DNA from 4 places in the Nitratireductor sp. GZWM139 genome. Region 3 is predicted to be linked to each of the others. Evidence: predicted binding sites of a transcription regulator. Region 3 holds the regulator's gene; each other region holds the start of a gene.

Region 1 (3,959 bases), on a different contig from region 3:
TGTCGCACTCCGGTGCCCGTGGTTCGCCGGCGCAGATGCGTCAGCTTGCTGGCATGCGCGGCCTGATGGCCCGTCCGGATGGCTCCATCATTGAGACGCCGATCATCTCGAACTTCAAGGAAGGCCTGACCGTGATGGAGTACTTCAACTCCACCCACGGCGCCCGTAAGGGTCTGGCCGACACGGCTCTGAAGACGGCTAACTCGGGTTACCTGACCCGCCGTCTGGTTGACGTGGCTCAGGACTGCATTGTCACCGTGCCGGATTGCGGCACCGACAAGGGCCTGACCATGCAGCCGATCGTCGACGCCGGTCAGGTGGTTGCTTCCATCGGCCAGCGCGTGCTGGGCCGTACCGCGCTTGATGACATCATCAACCCGGCAACCGAAGAAGTCATCGTTGCTGCCGGTCGTCTGATCGACGAGCGTGACGTCGAAGCCATCGAGAAGGCAGGCATCCAGTCCGTCCGCATCCGCTCGGCGCTGACCTGTGAAGTGCGCGTCGGCGTCTGCGCGGTCTGCTACGGCCGTGACCTTGCACGCGGTACGCCGGTCAACATCGGTGAAGCTGTCGGCGTCATCGCCGCTCAGTCGATCGGTGAACCGGGCACGCAGCTCACCATGCGTACCTTCCACATGGGTGGTACGGCGCAGGTGGTCGACCAGTCGTTCCTCGAAGCTTCCTTCGAAGGCACGGTCAAGGTTCGCAACCGCAATGTGGTGCGCAACTCCGAAGGCGATCTCATCGTGATGGGCCGCAACATGGCGGTTCTCATCATGGACGAGAACGGCGAGGAACGTGCAAGCCACCGCCTGACCTACGGTTCGCGTCTGTTCATCGACGAGGGCGACAAGGTGAAGCGCGGTCAGCGTATCTCCGAGTGGGATCCCTACACCCGTCCGATGCTCACCGAAGTGGAAGGCACCGTGGCGTTCGAGGATCTGGTGGATGGCGTGTCGGTTCAGGAAACCGCCGACGAATCCACCGGTATCACGAAGCGCGAGGTCATCGACTGGCGTTCGACGCCGCGCGGCACCGACCTGAAGCCGGCTCTGACGATCCTCGACTCCAAGGGCAAGATCTCCAAGCTTGCTCGTGGTGGCGACGCGCGGTTCCTGCTTTCGGTGGAAACGGTACTCTCCGTGGAGCCGGGCTCCAAGGTTATGCCGGGCGACGTGATTGCACGTATCCCGACCGAAAGTGCCCGTACGAAGGACATTACCGGTGGTCTGCCGCGCGTTGCGGAACTGTTCGAGGCCCGTCGTCCGAAGGATCACGCCATCATCGCCGAGATCGATGGTACGGTTCGCTTCGGCCGGGACTACAAGAACAAGCGCCGCATCATCATCGAGCCGCATGACGCGACTCTGGAGCCTGCGGAATACCTTATTCCCAAGGGCAAGCCGTTCCATCTTCAGGACGGCGACCAGATCGAGAAGGGCGACTTCATTCTCGACGGCAACCCGGCGCCGCACGACATCCTGGCGATCAAGGGCGTGGAGGCTCTTGCTTCCTACCTGGTCAACGAAATCCAGGAGGTCTATCGCTTGCAGGGCGTGTTGATCAACGACAAGCACATCGAGGTGATCGTTCGCCAGATGCTGCAGAAGATCGAGATCACGGCACAGGGCGACTCGACCTACATTCCGGGCGATCACGTCGACTCCGTGGAGTTCGACGAGGTCAATGACCGGTTGGTGGAAGAGGGCAAGAAGCCTGCCGAGGGCCAGCCGGTCCTGCTTGGCATCACCAAGGCTTCGCTGCAGACGCCGTCCTTCATCTCCGCGGCCTCCTTCCAGGAGACCACCCGCGTGCTGACCGAGGCGGCTGTTGCCGGCAAGGTCGACACGCTGCAGGGCCTGAAGGAAAACGTCATCGTCGGTCGTCTGATCCCGGCCGGTACGGGTGGCGCGATGAGCCAGGTTCGCCGGATTGCGCGCTCGCGCGACGATCTGATCCTGGACGAGCGTCGCAAGACCTCGGGCGTGGAAATGGCCGATCCGATGATCGCCGACATGACGACGAGTGCTGCCGAGTAATCGGCAGACCTCTTTTCAGAGAATGCAGAAGCCGGGCCTTGCGCCCGGCTTTTCTTTTGGCAGTCCACCGCCATCGTCGCGTGTCTGTCACCCGGCTGCATCATGAGGTTCTCTGGATCGCCGTGCGTTCATCCGGACGCACAAAAGGCGATCCAAACCATCGATGGAGCGTCGGATAAGCCGAAAACCGGTTTCGGTTCGTCGGTCCGATGCTCTGGAGGCGCATTCGCGCCGGGTTCACGGAGAAGACCTCATGTTCAGGAAATTAGTGCTCGCTGCCGCATTGTCCGTTTCGGCGCAGTCTCTGGCTCATGCCGAAGCCATGATGAAGCCCGCTTATCTCGGCGAAATCGTCCTTCCCAGCGGTCTCATGATCTCCGGTGTCGAGTTCGGCGGCATTTCCGGCCTGGACTACGACGCGGATGCGGATCTGTTCTATGCGATTTCGGACGACCGGTCGGAGAAAGCGCCAGCGCGGTTCTACCGTCTGAAGCTTGTGATCGAGGAAGACGGCGTGAAGGGCGTCGACATTGTTTCGAGCCATGTGCTGCAGGGTGAGAATGGCGAGCCCTTCGCGGCCAAGACGATCGATCCCGAAGCGATCCGCTACGATGGTGCGCGCCAGAGCGTGTTCTGGTCGAGCGAACGGGATGCCAAAGGCAATCCGACGCTCTTTGAGGCCAAACCGGACGGCGCGTTCAAGCGCAGTTTCACGGTCCCCGGCGCTTATCTTCCCGATGAGGCCGGCGAGCGCGGCATTCGCAACAATCTGGCGTTCGAGGGGCTGACGCTTTCGGTCGATGGAGAGACCATCTGGGTCGCGACCGAGAATGCGCTCGTTCAGGACGGACCGAAAGCGACGCTTGAGGCGGGAAGCCCTTCGCGTATCCTTGGTTTCAACGTCGAAAGCGGCGAGCCGGTTGCCGAATATGTCTACGAAACCGGAACGATCCACCAGAAGTCGGAAACCGAGCCTTACTATAACGACAATGGTCTGACGGAGATCCTCGAGATCGACGCCGGCACGTTTCTCGCGGTCGAGCGCTCCTTTGCGCTGGGGACCGGAAACGAGATCAATCTCTATCGGGTCGAAACGGCGGGTGCGACCGATATTCTCGGTGCTGACAGCATCGCAGACCGCGATGTCACGCCGGTCAGCAAGACGCATGTTCTGAAGATCGGGGAAGGGGACTTCGGTCTCGACGTGGACAACATCGAAACCCTGACCTGGGGGCCCGTCATTGCTGGCCGGAAGACGCTGGTTCTGGCTTCCGACAACAATTTCAACCCGAACGGCCAGTTCACCCAGTTCGTGGTGTTCGCCCTGGATGCACCTTCTCAGTAAAGCGGGACGACTGAGGCTCGCTCATAAAGAAGAAGCCCGGCGCGATGGCCGGGCTTTCTGTCTCTGATCCGTGAAGGGGGTCAGACCGGTTCGTCGAAGGTGACGATTGCGATCTCGCCTTCAAGCGCTCCCTGCCAGGCCGACAGGTGTGGCTCTTCGTCGGGCTCTCCCTGCATGTCGCCGATCTGGTCCAGCTCGGCTTCCGCGTAGCCTTCGCGCGCGAGGGCTTCCAGCGCCAGCCGCACCGCCGTGTCGTCGTCCGGGGCCTGCAGCATGATGTGCACGCCCTCGCTCTCATCACCCTTTTCGCGCCAGACCCGGCCGGTGATGATGGTGACGGGGCGATGTTCAGATTCGCTCATGGTGATTCCTGATTCTTGCCAACCGGCAATCGCTTACTATATGAAGCCTGCTTCTCGCATGCGGGATTGGAGAATGACAGAGATGGAGCGCCGTTTTGGTTCGAAATGGCGCTGTTTCGGGAAATAATCTGTCGTTTTAACCCTGTCTGGCTCGGCGATGGCCTGCGGTACAAGATAATCCTGGCGGCGGGGTTGACGGTTAACCCTCATGCG
Region 2 (3,959 bases), on a different contig from region 3:
TCTGAAGGCGCAGATCGCCGCCAACGAAAAGGGCGTGGCGGAACTGCGCAAGATGATCGACCAGTTCGGTCTGGACGTGGTGCAGGCCTATATGGGCCATGTGCAGGACAATGCGGCGGAAGCCGTGCGCCGCGTGCTCGAACGCCTGCCGGACGCGTCGGAATATGAATATCCGACCGACACGGGCCAGGTGATCAAGGTGAAGATCACCGTCGACCGCGAGAAGCGCGAGGCGACCGTCGACTTCACCGGCACGTCGAATGTTCAGAAGAACAATTTCAACGCGCCCGAACCGGTGACCCGCGCAGCGGTGCTCTATGCCTTCCGCGTGATGGTGGAAGGGCAGATCCCGATGAATGCGGGCTGCCTCAGGCCGATCAACATCGTGATCCCGGAAGACTGCATGCTGCGCCCCTCCTATCCGGCAGCGGTCGTGGCCGGCAATGTGGAGACGTCCCAGCACGTCACCAATGCGCTGTTCGGCGCGATGAAGGCCATCGCCAACAGCCAGGGCACGATGAACAATCTGACCTTCGGCAATGAAGAGTATCAGTATTACGAGACCATCTGCTCCGGCTCGCCGGCTGGTCGCATGAATGACGGTCGCGGCTTCGATGGCGCGTCGGGCGTTCATGTCCACATGACCAATTCGCGCCTGACGGACCCGGAAATCCTCGAACTGCGCTTCCCGGTTCTGCTTGAAGACTTCCACATCCGCGAAGGCTCGGGCGGCAAGGGTAAATGGAATGCGGGCGACGGCACGCGCCGCACCATCCGCTTCCTGAAGACCATGGAATGCGCCATTCTCTCCTCCCACCGCACCCAGCCGCCACGTGGCGTTGAGGGCGGTGGCGATGGTGAAATGGGCAAGACCGAGGTGCGCCGCAAGGACGGTCATGTCGAAACGCTCAAGGGCTGTGACCAGACGGTGATCGAGGCCGGCGAAGCGGTGATCGTGACCACGCCCACCGCCGGCGGTTTCGGCAAGGCGTAAAGCACTCAGGATTGCGGGCGGGGGAGCATGCTTCTCCGCCCGCATTGCCATTGAAGCCCCGTTCGGGGCCAGGCGCTGCCGAACGGGCGGCGCGCGGGGCCAAACCTGCACCCCGCCTTTAACAGCCCCGTCACACTCGGTCATTCAGGTTTCACGCGCGCGTCATGGAAGCGCAGTAGCCCCTCAAGACAAGATTGAGGGGAGAGACCCATGACAGATCTTTCAGCCGGCACCGGCCTTTCCACCCGCCGACATCTCGGCAAGGCGGTCTATCAGAACAGGGCCACCACGCGCGCAGGCCTTTCCGAACGCCTCTTCGCCCTTCTTTTTTCGGGCCTCGTCTATCCGCAGATCTGGGAAGACCCGGACGTGGACATCGCGGCGATGGAACTCGATGAGAGCCACCGCATCGTCACCATCGCGTCGGGCGGCTGCAATGTGCTGGCCTATCTCACCCGCCAGCCGGCGAAGATCGACGCCGTGGACCTGAACGCCGCGCATGTGGCGCTCAACCGGCTGAAGCTCACCGCCTTCAAGGCGCTGCCCGCCCATGGCGACCTGCTGCGCTTCTTCGGCGCAACCAACCAGCGCAGCAACAGCGAGGCCTATCGCCGCTTCATCGCGCCAGCGCTCGACGCCCAGTCGCGCCGGCACTGGGAAAGCCGCGGGCCGCTCGGCCGCAAGCGCATCGACGCCTTCACGCGCAATTTCTACCGCAAGGGCCTGCTCGGCTTCTTCATCGCCACCGGCCACACGGTCGCAAAGTTCTATGGCGTGAACCCGGCGGACATCATGAAATCGCGCTCGCTTCGCGATCAGCGCATCTTCTTCGATGAGCAGTTACGCCCGCTGTTCGACCGCGGGCTCGTGCGCTGGGCGACCTCGCGCAAGGCATCGCTGTTTGGCCTCGGCATTCCGCCAGCACAGTATGACTCGCTGATCACGGCGGGTGACGGCACCATGGCGGATGTTCTTTCGAGCCGTCTTGAGAAGCTCGCCTGCCATTTTCCGCTGAAGGAAAACTATTTCGCCTGGCAGGCCTTCGCCCGCCATTACCCCGCTCAGGGCGAAGCCACCCTGCCCGCCTATCTGGAGCGCAGGAACTTCGACACGATCCGCGCTGCGGCAGACAATGTGACGGTGCATCACGCGAACCTGATGGATGTGCTGGGCAACAAGCCGGCGCAGAGCGTGGACCGCTATGTGCTGCTCGACGCGCAGGACTGGATGAACGACGATCAGCTCAACGCGCTGTGGAGCGAGATCACCCGCACGGCAGCGCCCGGCGCGCGCGTCATCTTCCGCACTGCCGCAGCGCCGAGCCTGCTGCCGGGCCGCGTGAACGACCACATTCTGAACCAGTGGCGCTATGAGAAGCTCCGCTCGCGCGAACTCTCGGCCAATGACCGCTCGGCGATCTATGGCGGGTTCCACCTCTATGTGAAAGCGGCCTGAGAATGGCCATGCCCCAGACCGCCGGCCACGCCAGTCTGATGGACGGCGTCTATCGCCGCCAGCGCCATATCTACGACCTGACGCGCAAATATTATCTGCTTGGGCGTGACGGGCTGATCGGCGGGCTGAACGCGCCGGAAGGCGGCGCGGTGCTGGAGCTGGGCTGCGGAACGGGGCGCAATCTGGCGCTCGTTTCGGATCATTATCCGAAAGCGCGTCTTTTCGGCCTCGATATTTCGCAGGAGATGCTCGCCACCGCAAGAAGGCGCATGGAGCGTGAGGGGATCGACGCCCGACTGGCCAAAGCCGATGCATCGTCTTTCGATGCCGAAGCGCTGTTCGGGCAGGCCCGGTTCGACCGGGTTTTCATTTCCTATTCGCTGTCGATGATCCCGCCATGGCGCGAGACCATTGCAGCCGGCCTCGACTGCGTTGCGCCGGGCGGGTCGCTGCACATCGTGGATTTCGGCCAGCAGGAGCGCCTGCCCGGCTGGTTTCGCGCAGGACTGCGCCGCTGGCTTGCGGCCTTCCACGTGACACCGCGTGATTCACTGCGTGAAGCGCTGGAATCGGAATGCGAGAAACGGGGCGCAAACCTGCGTTTCGACTCGTCTTTTCGGGGTTATGCCGTGCAGGCGATTGTGGAACTGCCGCAGTAGACGAGATACTGCTGCAGTGACGTGGTGCGTGGTTCGACAAGCTCACCATGACGGAAGGGATTGGCTGCAAAACTGGTGAGCAAGGGCGTGAAACCGGTCTTCACCGCGAAGCCCACCTCCCTCATGGTGAGCTTGTCGAACCACGCACAATGCTGCCACCGCAAAACCGAACAGCGCCGAGATTGGCGCCTGCCCCTACTCCATCTCCCCCGGGATCTTCGCCAGAGCCTCGATCAGCGCCTGTGGCTTGTAGCCGAGGCGTGAGGGCGTGAGGCCCATGCGCACCACCACCATGCGCAGCGAGGGAATGACCGTGATGGTCTGGCCATCATGGCCGAGCATCCAGAATGCGTCGGGCGGCAGGTTGAAGCCCTCGTCTTCCGGCACGCCGCGCGGCGTGTTGGCGCGGGGACCGTGCAGCCAGGTCTGCCGGCCATATTCGCCGCCCGAAGCTTCCGTGGGGGTGCGCATCCACCGCACCCAGCCTTCCGGCAGAATGCGTTCGCCCTTCCACACGCCATCCTGCAGGAGAAGCTGGCCGAACTTCGCCCAGTCGCGTGCTGACGCATAGAGGTTGGAAGAACCGGCATAGGTGCCGCGCGGGTCCGTCTCGAAGACGGCGCTGTCCATGCCCAGCGGACCGAACAGGGCCTCATAGGGCCACGCCAGCGCATCCTGTGGCGCATTGAACGTGTCCTGCCAGACACGCGACAGGAGAACGCTCGTGCCGCTCGAATAGTTGAAGACCCCGCCAACGGGACCTTCAAGCTTCTGGTCAGCCGCGAAGGCCGGCATGTCGGAGGCGAGATAGAGCATGCGCGTGACATCGCTCACATCGCCGTAATCCTCGT
Region 3 (3,959 bases):
TCAACTTCATGCATCTGCCGCGCTCCGCCTCTCTGGTGGGCGGCCTCGTGCTGACGCTGATGACCCTGCCGACGATCATCATCGCAACGCGCGCAGCGCTGCGGGCCGTGCCGCCCTCCATCCGTGCGGCAGCTCTCGGCCTTGGCGCTTCGCGCACCCAGACGGTGTTTCATCATGTGCTGCCGCTGGCCGCGCCCGGCATTCTCACGGGCACGATTATCGGTCTGGCGCAGGCGCTTGGCGAAACCGCACCGCTGCTTCTGATCGGCATGGTGGCCTTCGTGGCTGATTACCCGACCACGCCGCTCGATCCCGCTACGGCGCTGCCGGTTCAGATCTACATGTGGGCGAACGAGGCCGAACGCGCGTTTGTCGAGCGCACCTCGGGCGCTATCATGGTGTTGTTGCTGTTCCTCGCCGTGATGAACATTACCGCCATTATTCTGCGGCGGCGCGTCGAGCGTCGCTGGTAACGGAGTGGAAGGACATGAACATGCTCACTGATGCTGCTGTTGAAGAAGCACTGGATGCGAGCCAGAACTCGGACACCCTCAAGATGCGCGGTGAAGACGTCTGCGTCTTCTACGGCGAGAAACAGGCGCTGTTCGGCGTCAATCTCGACGTGCGCGAAAACCAGGTGACCGCGCTGATCGGCCCCTCGGGCTGTGGCAAATCCACGTTCCTGCGCTGCCTGAACCGCATGAACGACACGATCGACATTGCCCGGATCACCGGCAAGATCACGCTCGATGGCGAGGATATCTACGATCCCCGCATCGATGTGGTGGAGCTGCGCGCCCGGGTCGGCATGGTCTTCCAGAAGCCCAATCCGTTCCCCAAGTCGATCTACGAGAACATCGCCTACGGTCCGCGCATTCACGGTCTGGCGACGAAGAAGTCGGAGTTCGACGAGGTCGTGGAAGCGAGCCTCCAGAAGGCTGGCCTCTTCAATGAGGTGAAGGACCGCCTGCATGAGCCCGGCACCGGTCTTTCCGGTGGTCAGCAGCAGCGCTTATGCATCGCGCGCGCCATTGCCGTGTCGCCGGAAGTGATCCTGATGGACGAGCCCTGCTCGGCGCTCGATCCCATCGCCACCGCCAAGGTGGAAGAGCTGATTGACGAACTGCGCGAGAACTACACGATCGTGATCGTCACGCACTCCATGCAGCAGGCGGCCCGCGTCTCGCAGCGCACGGCGATGTTCCACCTCGGCAATCTGGTCGAGGAAGGCCCGACGGACAAGATGTTCACCAATCCGGATGACAAGCGCACCCAGGATTACATCACCGGACGCTTCGGCTGACGGCGCGGCAAACGCACAGATAAGGAACCAGACCATGGGCGAGCACACAGTCAGCTCCTTCGATGAGGAACTCGGTGAAATCGACCGCCTCATCCGCGACATGGGCGATCTCTCCGGCGAGATGACGCGCGCTTCCACCAGGGCGCTGCTGCACTCCGATACGGCGCTTGCACAGCGCATCATCTCCGATGACACGATCATGGACGCCAAGCAGCGCGACCTTGATGAGCGCGCCATCACGCTCATCGCAAAGCGCCAGCCGATGGCGCAGGATCTGCGCAGCGTCGTGGGCGCCATCCGCATGGCGGCTGATCTCGAGCGCATCGGCGATCTGGCCAAGAACATTGCCAAGCGCGTCGGCGCCGTGGGCGAAAGCGCCACGCCGCGCACGCTTGCGCATTCCATCGACGCGATGGCCGGCCTCGTGCTGAAACAGGTCAATTCGGTGGTCGAGCACTATGTGGCGCGCAATGCCGAGGCGTTAATCCGGCTGCGCGACGAGGATGAGGAAATCGACATTCAGTACACGTCGGTTTTCCGCGAACTCCTCACCTACATGATGGAAGACCCGCGCAACATCACGGCCTGCACGCACCTCCTGTTCTGTGCGAAAAATCTTGAGCGTATCGGCGACCATGTGACCAATATCGCCGAAAATGCCTATTATGTGGTGACGGGGTCCCAGCTTCCGGTCCAGCGGCCGAAGCTTGACGAAACACAGATGACGGTCGAATCCGATGTCTAACCGGCCGTAGACTGCCCGAGGAGAATGCCTGCCATGATTGCCCCCAAGGTCATGGTCGTTGAAGACGACGAACCGCTTTGCGTCTTGCTCAAGTACAATCTGGAAGCCGAAGGCTATCAGGTCGAGATGATCTCTCGCGGCGATGAAGCCGAAGTGCGCCTGCAGGAAAACGTACCCGATCTGCTCGTTCTGGACTGGATGGTTCCGGCCGTTTCCGGCATCGAGCTGTGCCGCCGGCTGCGCATGCGCCCCGAAACGGAGCGCCTGCCGATCATCATGCTCACCGCCCGTGGCGAGGAAAGCGACCGTGTGCGCGGCCTTTCAACCGGCGCGGACGACTATCTGGTGAAGCCTTTCTCGACGCCGGAATTCGTGGCGCGTGTTCGCGCGCTTCTGCGGCGCGCGAAGCCGGAAGTGCTCTCGACGGTTCTCTCGGTCGGGGACATCGTGCTCGACCGTGAATCGCACCGTGTCTACCGCCGCAAGAACGAGATCCGTCTCGGGCCGACAGAGTTCCGCCTCCTGGAATTCATGATGCAGCATCCCGGCCGCGTCTTCTCGCGAAGCCAGCTGCTCGACAATGTCTGGGGCGAGACGATCTATATCGACGAGCGCACCGTGGACGTGCATGTGGGCCGGCTGCGCAAGGCCGTGAACCACGGGCGTCTGCCCGATGTGATCCGCACCATTCGCGGCGCGGGCTATGCGATCCGCGAAGCCTGACAGACGCGATACAGCCATTAAAAAAAGCCCCGGTTCGACCGGGGCTTTTTCGTTGAAGCTCTTCGCGCGTTATTTCGTGGCCCGTTATTTCGTGGCGGCGTGTCCGGGGCGGGCATGCTCGTTCTGCGCCACGGCAAAGCTCGTCACCGGCTCGATGGAAGCTGTCAGCTCGCCATTGCTGGTGATGTCCCACTCCAGGATCGCATCGTCATAGACAAGTGCGGGATCCACATAGACGCAGGTGGCGAGAACCTGCGGCGCTTCGGTTTCCAGCTCGCGCATTGCAACCGGCTTCTCCGCCTCGCACTCCTCAAACGTCTCGTAGACCGGGGTGGGGGCGGGCAGTTCCTGGCATTCGCGCGTGTCGCCGGCCCCCACATTGCCTGAGCAGCCGACAATCAAAAGAAGTGCAGCGATGTGTTCCATGGCTTTCTCCTTTCATTGTCTTCACGAAACGGAAGCCATGGATGGTCCGGTTCGCTTATGCCGCATTCGTTTATGTGTGCGTCGCCGTTTAGCGACCGCGTTTCAGAAGGCCCATGATCAGCGAGATCGCGAGCAGGGCGAGGAAGATGTAGAAGAGGATCTGCGCAATGCCTGCCGAAGCGCCGGCAATTCCGCCGAAACCGAGTGCGCCGGCGATGATCGCGACGACAAGGAATATCAGGGCCCAGTATAGCATTCTGTCTCTCCGTTTAGTTATGCCGGTTAAACGTCTGGCATTCGGATTTGGTTCCGCCGGAGAGATTTTGGGCAAAAGAAAAGCCGCCCGGAGGCGGCTTTTTTGAGAAACGCGTGAAGAAGCGGGGGCCTGTCAGGCCGCCGCGTGCGCCTGCTGATCGAAGAAGAGCGCCTGGCTGATGAGCGCCTTGACCATTTCCGGGCTGAACGGCTTGGTCACAAGGAAGGTCGGTTCCGGGCGCTCGCCCGTCAGAAGCCGCTCGGGGAAGGCGGTGATGAAGATGACCGGTACGGTGGCCGCGTCGAGGATCTCGTTCACCGCATCAAGGCCTGAACTGCCATCGGCAAGCTGAATGTCGGCCAGCACCATTTTCGGCTGCGTCTTGGCAAACATTTCGACCGCCTGCTTGTGGGTGCGGGCCGTGCCGACCACGCGATGCCCGAGGCTTTCGACCATTTCCTCGATGTCCATGGCGATCAGGGGCTCGTCCTCGATGATGAGGATGT
Region 4 (3,959 bases), on a different contig from region 3:
GTCCATCGTCAACGCTGGCATGGATCCCGACAACCTGCCGGAAGCCGACCCCTCGAAGATGAATTTCGCCAGCGCCGACGCAAAGGCCTGGCGCGACATCTGGGGCAGCGGACAGGGTGTCGGCGCGGTGAGCGAGATCACCGGCGCTGGCGCGCTGGTGGACCGGCTTGCGGCAGAATATGCCGCCGCAAAAGACCGGCTCTGCACGCCGCGCTGAGACCAGATCGTGATCTTGGAGAGATCACCCCTCGTCGCTCAGACTGTCCTGTAGCGACGAGACGATCTTTTCGAGCAACGCCAGATAGTGCGCGCGCTCCGCATCGGTGAGGGCTTCGAGCGCGAGGCCGTTCACAGAACCAACCGCCTGCCTGACACGCACCGCCTTTTCCATCGCATCCGGGGTCAAACCGATCAGCCGGCTGCGCCGGTCTTCCGGGTCGGCCCGTCTCTCGATCAGACCATCGCGCTCCATGCGCAACAGCGTTGCCGCCATGGTCGGCTGCTCGATGCCGGCGCTTTTCGTGAGCGCCTTCTGCGATAGCCAGGCTCCCTCACCCAGCGCGAAGAACACCGGCAGCATGCCGCTGGTCACGCCGATGTCCCTCAAATTGCGGTCGATGGCGCGCGCGAAAAGCCGCGCTGCCCAGTTCGTCATATAGCCTGCAGATCGTTCACGCCTGAAAGTCATTTATATAGCTTGCTATTCATTTATATTGCATGCTATGTATATTGCATCGACGGTATCCCCGCAAGGAGAAGGACCATGCGCTGGAAAAGCACTGATGACCGCTATGGAGCGGTTGCGATTGCCATTCACTGGACAACGGCCGTGGCCATTGTCGGCATTCTGGCCTCCGGTTTTCAGGCGGCAGACGCGATGGAGGCGGCAGACAGGCTCGTGCTTCTGCGCATCCATGCCACGCTTGGCATCTTCGTTGTGCTTTTGACGCTGATGCGGATCGGCTGGTGGTGGCTGGGCGATGCCAAACCGGCCGATGCCGCCGGCACGCCGCGCTGGCAGGCGCGAGCCGCGCATATCGTGCACGGCCTGCTTTACGTGATCATTCTTGGCATGGGAGCCAGCGGCATCGGCATGCTGGCGCTCTCCGGCGCGGGCGCGACCCTTTTTGCAGGCGCCACGACGCCGCTGCCGGACTTCACCACCTATCTGCCGCGCGCGCCGCATGGTCTGGGAAGCCGGCTTCTGATCGCGCTTCTGGCATTCCACACCGCCGCCGCGCTCTACCACCATTTCGTCATGCGCGACGGGCTTCTTGGGCGCATGGGGCTGGGGCGCTAACGCCCCGCTCACACGCCGCCGGCCAGAACGCACCGGCAATGGCAAAGGCGTTTAACCCGGCAGGCCCTCCAGCCGGCTTACCTCATCCAGCCCGTCATCCCAGTTGGCTCGGCTGGAAAGACAGATATGCGCGTTCGGGCGAATATCGACCGGTGTGTCGAGGCTGCCCGCAGGCACGACGAGAAGTGCGCCATCCATCTGGATGCCTGGAACTGCCGAGCCGCATTCGCTGCAGAAGCTTTTTTCATGCCGGCTTTCGGGCACCCGGTAAGTCTTGATCCGGTCTTCTCCTGACAGCCAGGTGATCTTCGCCACGGTGGAGAAAAGATTGGCCGCATGCGCCGACCCGGTATCCTTACGGCAACGGGAGCAGTGACAAAGAAAGAAGCTCTCGAACGGGCCGGAAATCTGAAATTTGACTGCCCCGCACTGGCAGGAACCCTCGTTCTTCTGGGTCATATACTCTCTCATCTCTTTTTGAAGCGGCCGTGTCTCTATCACAAAGCGCCCGTGCGCGCATCCAGAAGCACCCGACCGCATGAGCGGCCATCGCCCCAGGGCGGCTCCGGGGCTTCAATCGCTGCTGTGCGCTGTCAGAAAACCGTCATCTCATCGACATGCAGGTTTCATCCGCACCCGTTAGGCGAATGACCAACAAGGGCGACAAGCCCACGGAAGAGCCGCAACAAGGCGCTTAACGGGAAGAGCACATGCTTGAAATTCGTCAGGTCACCCGTCGTTTCGGGCCAAACACGGCCGTGCGCGACGTGGAACTGAAAATCGAACAGGGCCAGATGGTCGGTGTCATCGGTCGCTCAGGCGCCGGCAAATCGACGCTTCTGCGCATGATCAACCGCCTGATCGATCCGTCCGAAGGATCGATCTTCTTTCAGGGCAAGGAAGTCTCCGCGCTGAAAGGCGCGGAACTGCGTCGCTGGCAGCGCGACTGCGCGATGATCTTCCAGCAGTTCAACCTGGTGCCGCGCCTCGACGTGCTCACCAATGTTCTGCTTGGCAGGCTCAACCACCGCTCCACGGTGCTCAACCTGCTCAACATGTTTACGCGGGAAGAGCGCATTCAGGCGATTGCAGCGCTTGAGCGCCTCGACATCGCCCAGACGGCGCTGCAGCGCGCCGGCACGCTTTCCGGTGGCCAGCAGCAGCGTGTGGCGATTGCCCGTGCGCTCATGCAGGAGCCGAAGGTGATCCTCGCCGACGAGCCGATCGCTTCGCTCGATCCGCTCAACGCCAAGGTGGTGATGGATTCGCTCGCCGACATCAACGCCCGCGAAGGCATCACCGTCATCACCAACCTGCACACGCTCGACACGGCGCGCGCCTATTGCAACCGCATCGTCGGCATGGCCAAGGGCGCGGTGGTTTTCGACGGCCCGCCCGAGGCGCTGACCAGCGAAGCGGTGCGCACCATTTATGGCGGCGAAGAAGGCGCGGAACTTTCCGAAGCCATCACTTCCACCAGCATCAATGTTCCGGCTCCGCAGCCGGCAAGAAAATCGACCGGTCAGGCTCAACCGGCGCTCGCCGCCGTCTGATCCACGGGATCGTCTCGCCCGCGTAACGGGCTCCACCTGCTTGAAACCCCGCCGGCAAGGCCGGCACCCAAATGGAGAGACATCATGTTCAAGAAAGCTCTTATGGGCGCCGTTGCGCTCACCGCGATCATGGTTGGCGGCGCACAGGCCGAAGATCTGAAAGAGTTCCGCATCGGCATTCTCGGCGGCGAAAACGAAGCCGACCGCCTGCGCAATTTCTCCTGCATCGTCGACAAGCTCCCCGAGGTTCTGGGCGTCGAGAAGGTCGCCCTGTTCCCGGCTGCCGACTATGACGGCGTGATCCAGGGCCTGCTCGGCGGCACGCTCGACTATGCCGAGCTCGGCGCTTCGGGCTATGCAAAGGTCTATCTGGAAGATCCGGAGGCCGTTGAGCCGATCCTCACCACGGTGCAGACCGACGGTTCGACCGGCTATCACTCGATCATGGTGGCCCGCAAGGATTCCGGCATCGCAACGCTGGAAGACATGAAGGGCAAGAAGCTCGGCTTCGCCGATCCGGACTCCACCTCCGGCTACCTCGTTCCCGCCGTCACGCTGCCCAAGGCAGTCAACGCTTCGGTTGAAGAGTTCTTTGGCGAGACCGGCTTCGGCGGCGGCCACGAGAACCTGGTTCTCGAAGTCGTGAAGGGAACGTTCGACGCCGGCACGACCTGGGCTTCGGGCGTTGGCGAGTTCTCCGACGGCTACACCTCCGGCAACCTGCACAAGATGGTCGAGAAGGGCATTCTCGACATGGACGATCTGGTTGAGCTCTGGAAGTCCCCGCTGATCCCGAACGGTCCGGTCGTGGTTCGCACCTCCATGGACGCCGACATGAAGAACAAGTTCAAGACCTTCATGATGGAAATGCCGGAAGCCGATCCGGAGTGCTTCGCAGCCATCCAGGGCGGCGACTACAAGGGCTACACCGAAGTGACGCCGGCATTCTACGAGCCGATCATCGACGCCCGTCGCTCCAAGATCGGTTCCTGATCCCTTTCCCGCAATCTGACGCGCCGCCGGCCTGTGCCGGCGGCGTTGTCGCACAGGCGTGCCAAACATGACAGCAACGACCCATTCCCCGCTTCTTTCCGAAGCCGGCCAGG

Evidence for each region. The regulator PhoB, encoded in region 3, activates phosphate uptake and scavenging genes when phosphate is short. The targets are predictions, from matches to a motif close to TGTCATNNANCTGTCAT.
Region 1: the regulator PhoB is predicted to act here: its motif matches at 2,114-2,130, upstream of NDI72_RS21355 (esterase-like activity of phytase family protein).
Region 2: the regulator PhoB is predicted to act here: its motif matches at 1,133-1,149, upstream of NDI72_RS03695 (BtaA family protein).
Region 4: the regulator PhoB is predicted to act here: its motif matches at 1,892-1,908, upstream of phnC (phosphonate ABC transporter ATP-binding protein).

What each region holds. Positions count from the first base shown of each region.
Region 1 is NZ_JAMQML010000029.1:10,674-14,632, forward strand. It holds gene rpoC (DNA-directed RNA polymerase subunit beta') at 1-2,039, shown strand, start outside; gene NDI72_RS21355 (esterase-like activity of phytase family protein) at 2,293-3,384, shown strand; gene NDI72_RS21360 (transcriptional regulator) at 3,465-3,746, opposite strand.
Region 2 is NZ_JAMQML010000002.1:265,396-269,354, reverse strand. It holds gene NDI72_RS03700 (hydantoinase B/oxoprolinase family protein) at 1-994, shown strand, start outside; gene NDI72_RS03695 (BtaA family protein) at 1,205-2,449, shown strand; gene NDI72_RS03690 (class I SAM-dependent methyltransferase) at 2,452-3,108, shown strand; gene NDI72_RS03685 (serine hydrolase domain-containing protein) at 3,304-3,959, opposite strand, start outside.
Region 3 is NZ_JAMQML010000008.1:25,808-29,766, reverse strand. It holds gene pstA (phosphate ABC transporter permease PstA) at 1-473, shown strand, start outside; gene pstB (phosphate ABC transporter ATP-binding protein PstB) at 488-1,303, shown strand; gene phoU (phosphate signaling complex protein PhoU) at 1,338-2,048, shown strand; gene phoB (phosphate regulon transcriptional regulator PhoB) at 2,085-2,771, shown strand; gene NDI72_RS11400 (hypothetical protein) at 2,856-3,197, opposite strand; gene NDI72_RS11395 (DUF1328 domain-containing protein) at 3,286-3,453, opposite strand; gene NDI72_RS11390 (response regulator) at 3,586-3,959, opposite strand, start outside.
Region 4 is NZ_JAMQML010000006.1:241,148-245,106, reverse strand. It holds gene NDI72_RS09840 (NAD(P)H-dependent flavin oxidoreductase) at 1-217, shown strand, start outside; gene NDI72_RS09835 (MarR family winged helix-turn-helix transcriptional regulator) at 242-655, opposite strand; gene NDI72_RS09830 (cytochrome b) at 764-1,300, shown strand; gene NDI72_RS09825 (GFA family protein) at 1,352-1,759, opposite strand; gene phnC (phosphonate ABC transporter ATP-binding protein) at 2,011-2,853, shown strand; gene phnD (phosphonate ABC transporter substrate-binding protein) at 2,938-3,846, shown strand; gene phnE (phosphonate ABC transporter, permease protein PhnE) at 3,914-3,959, shown strand, end outside.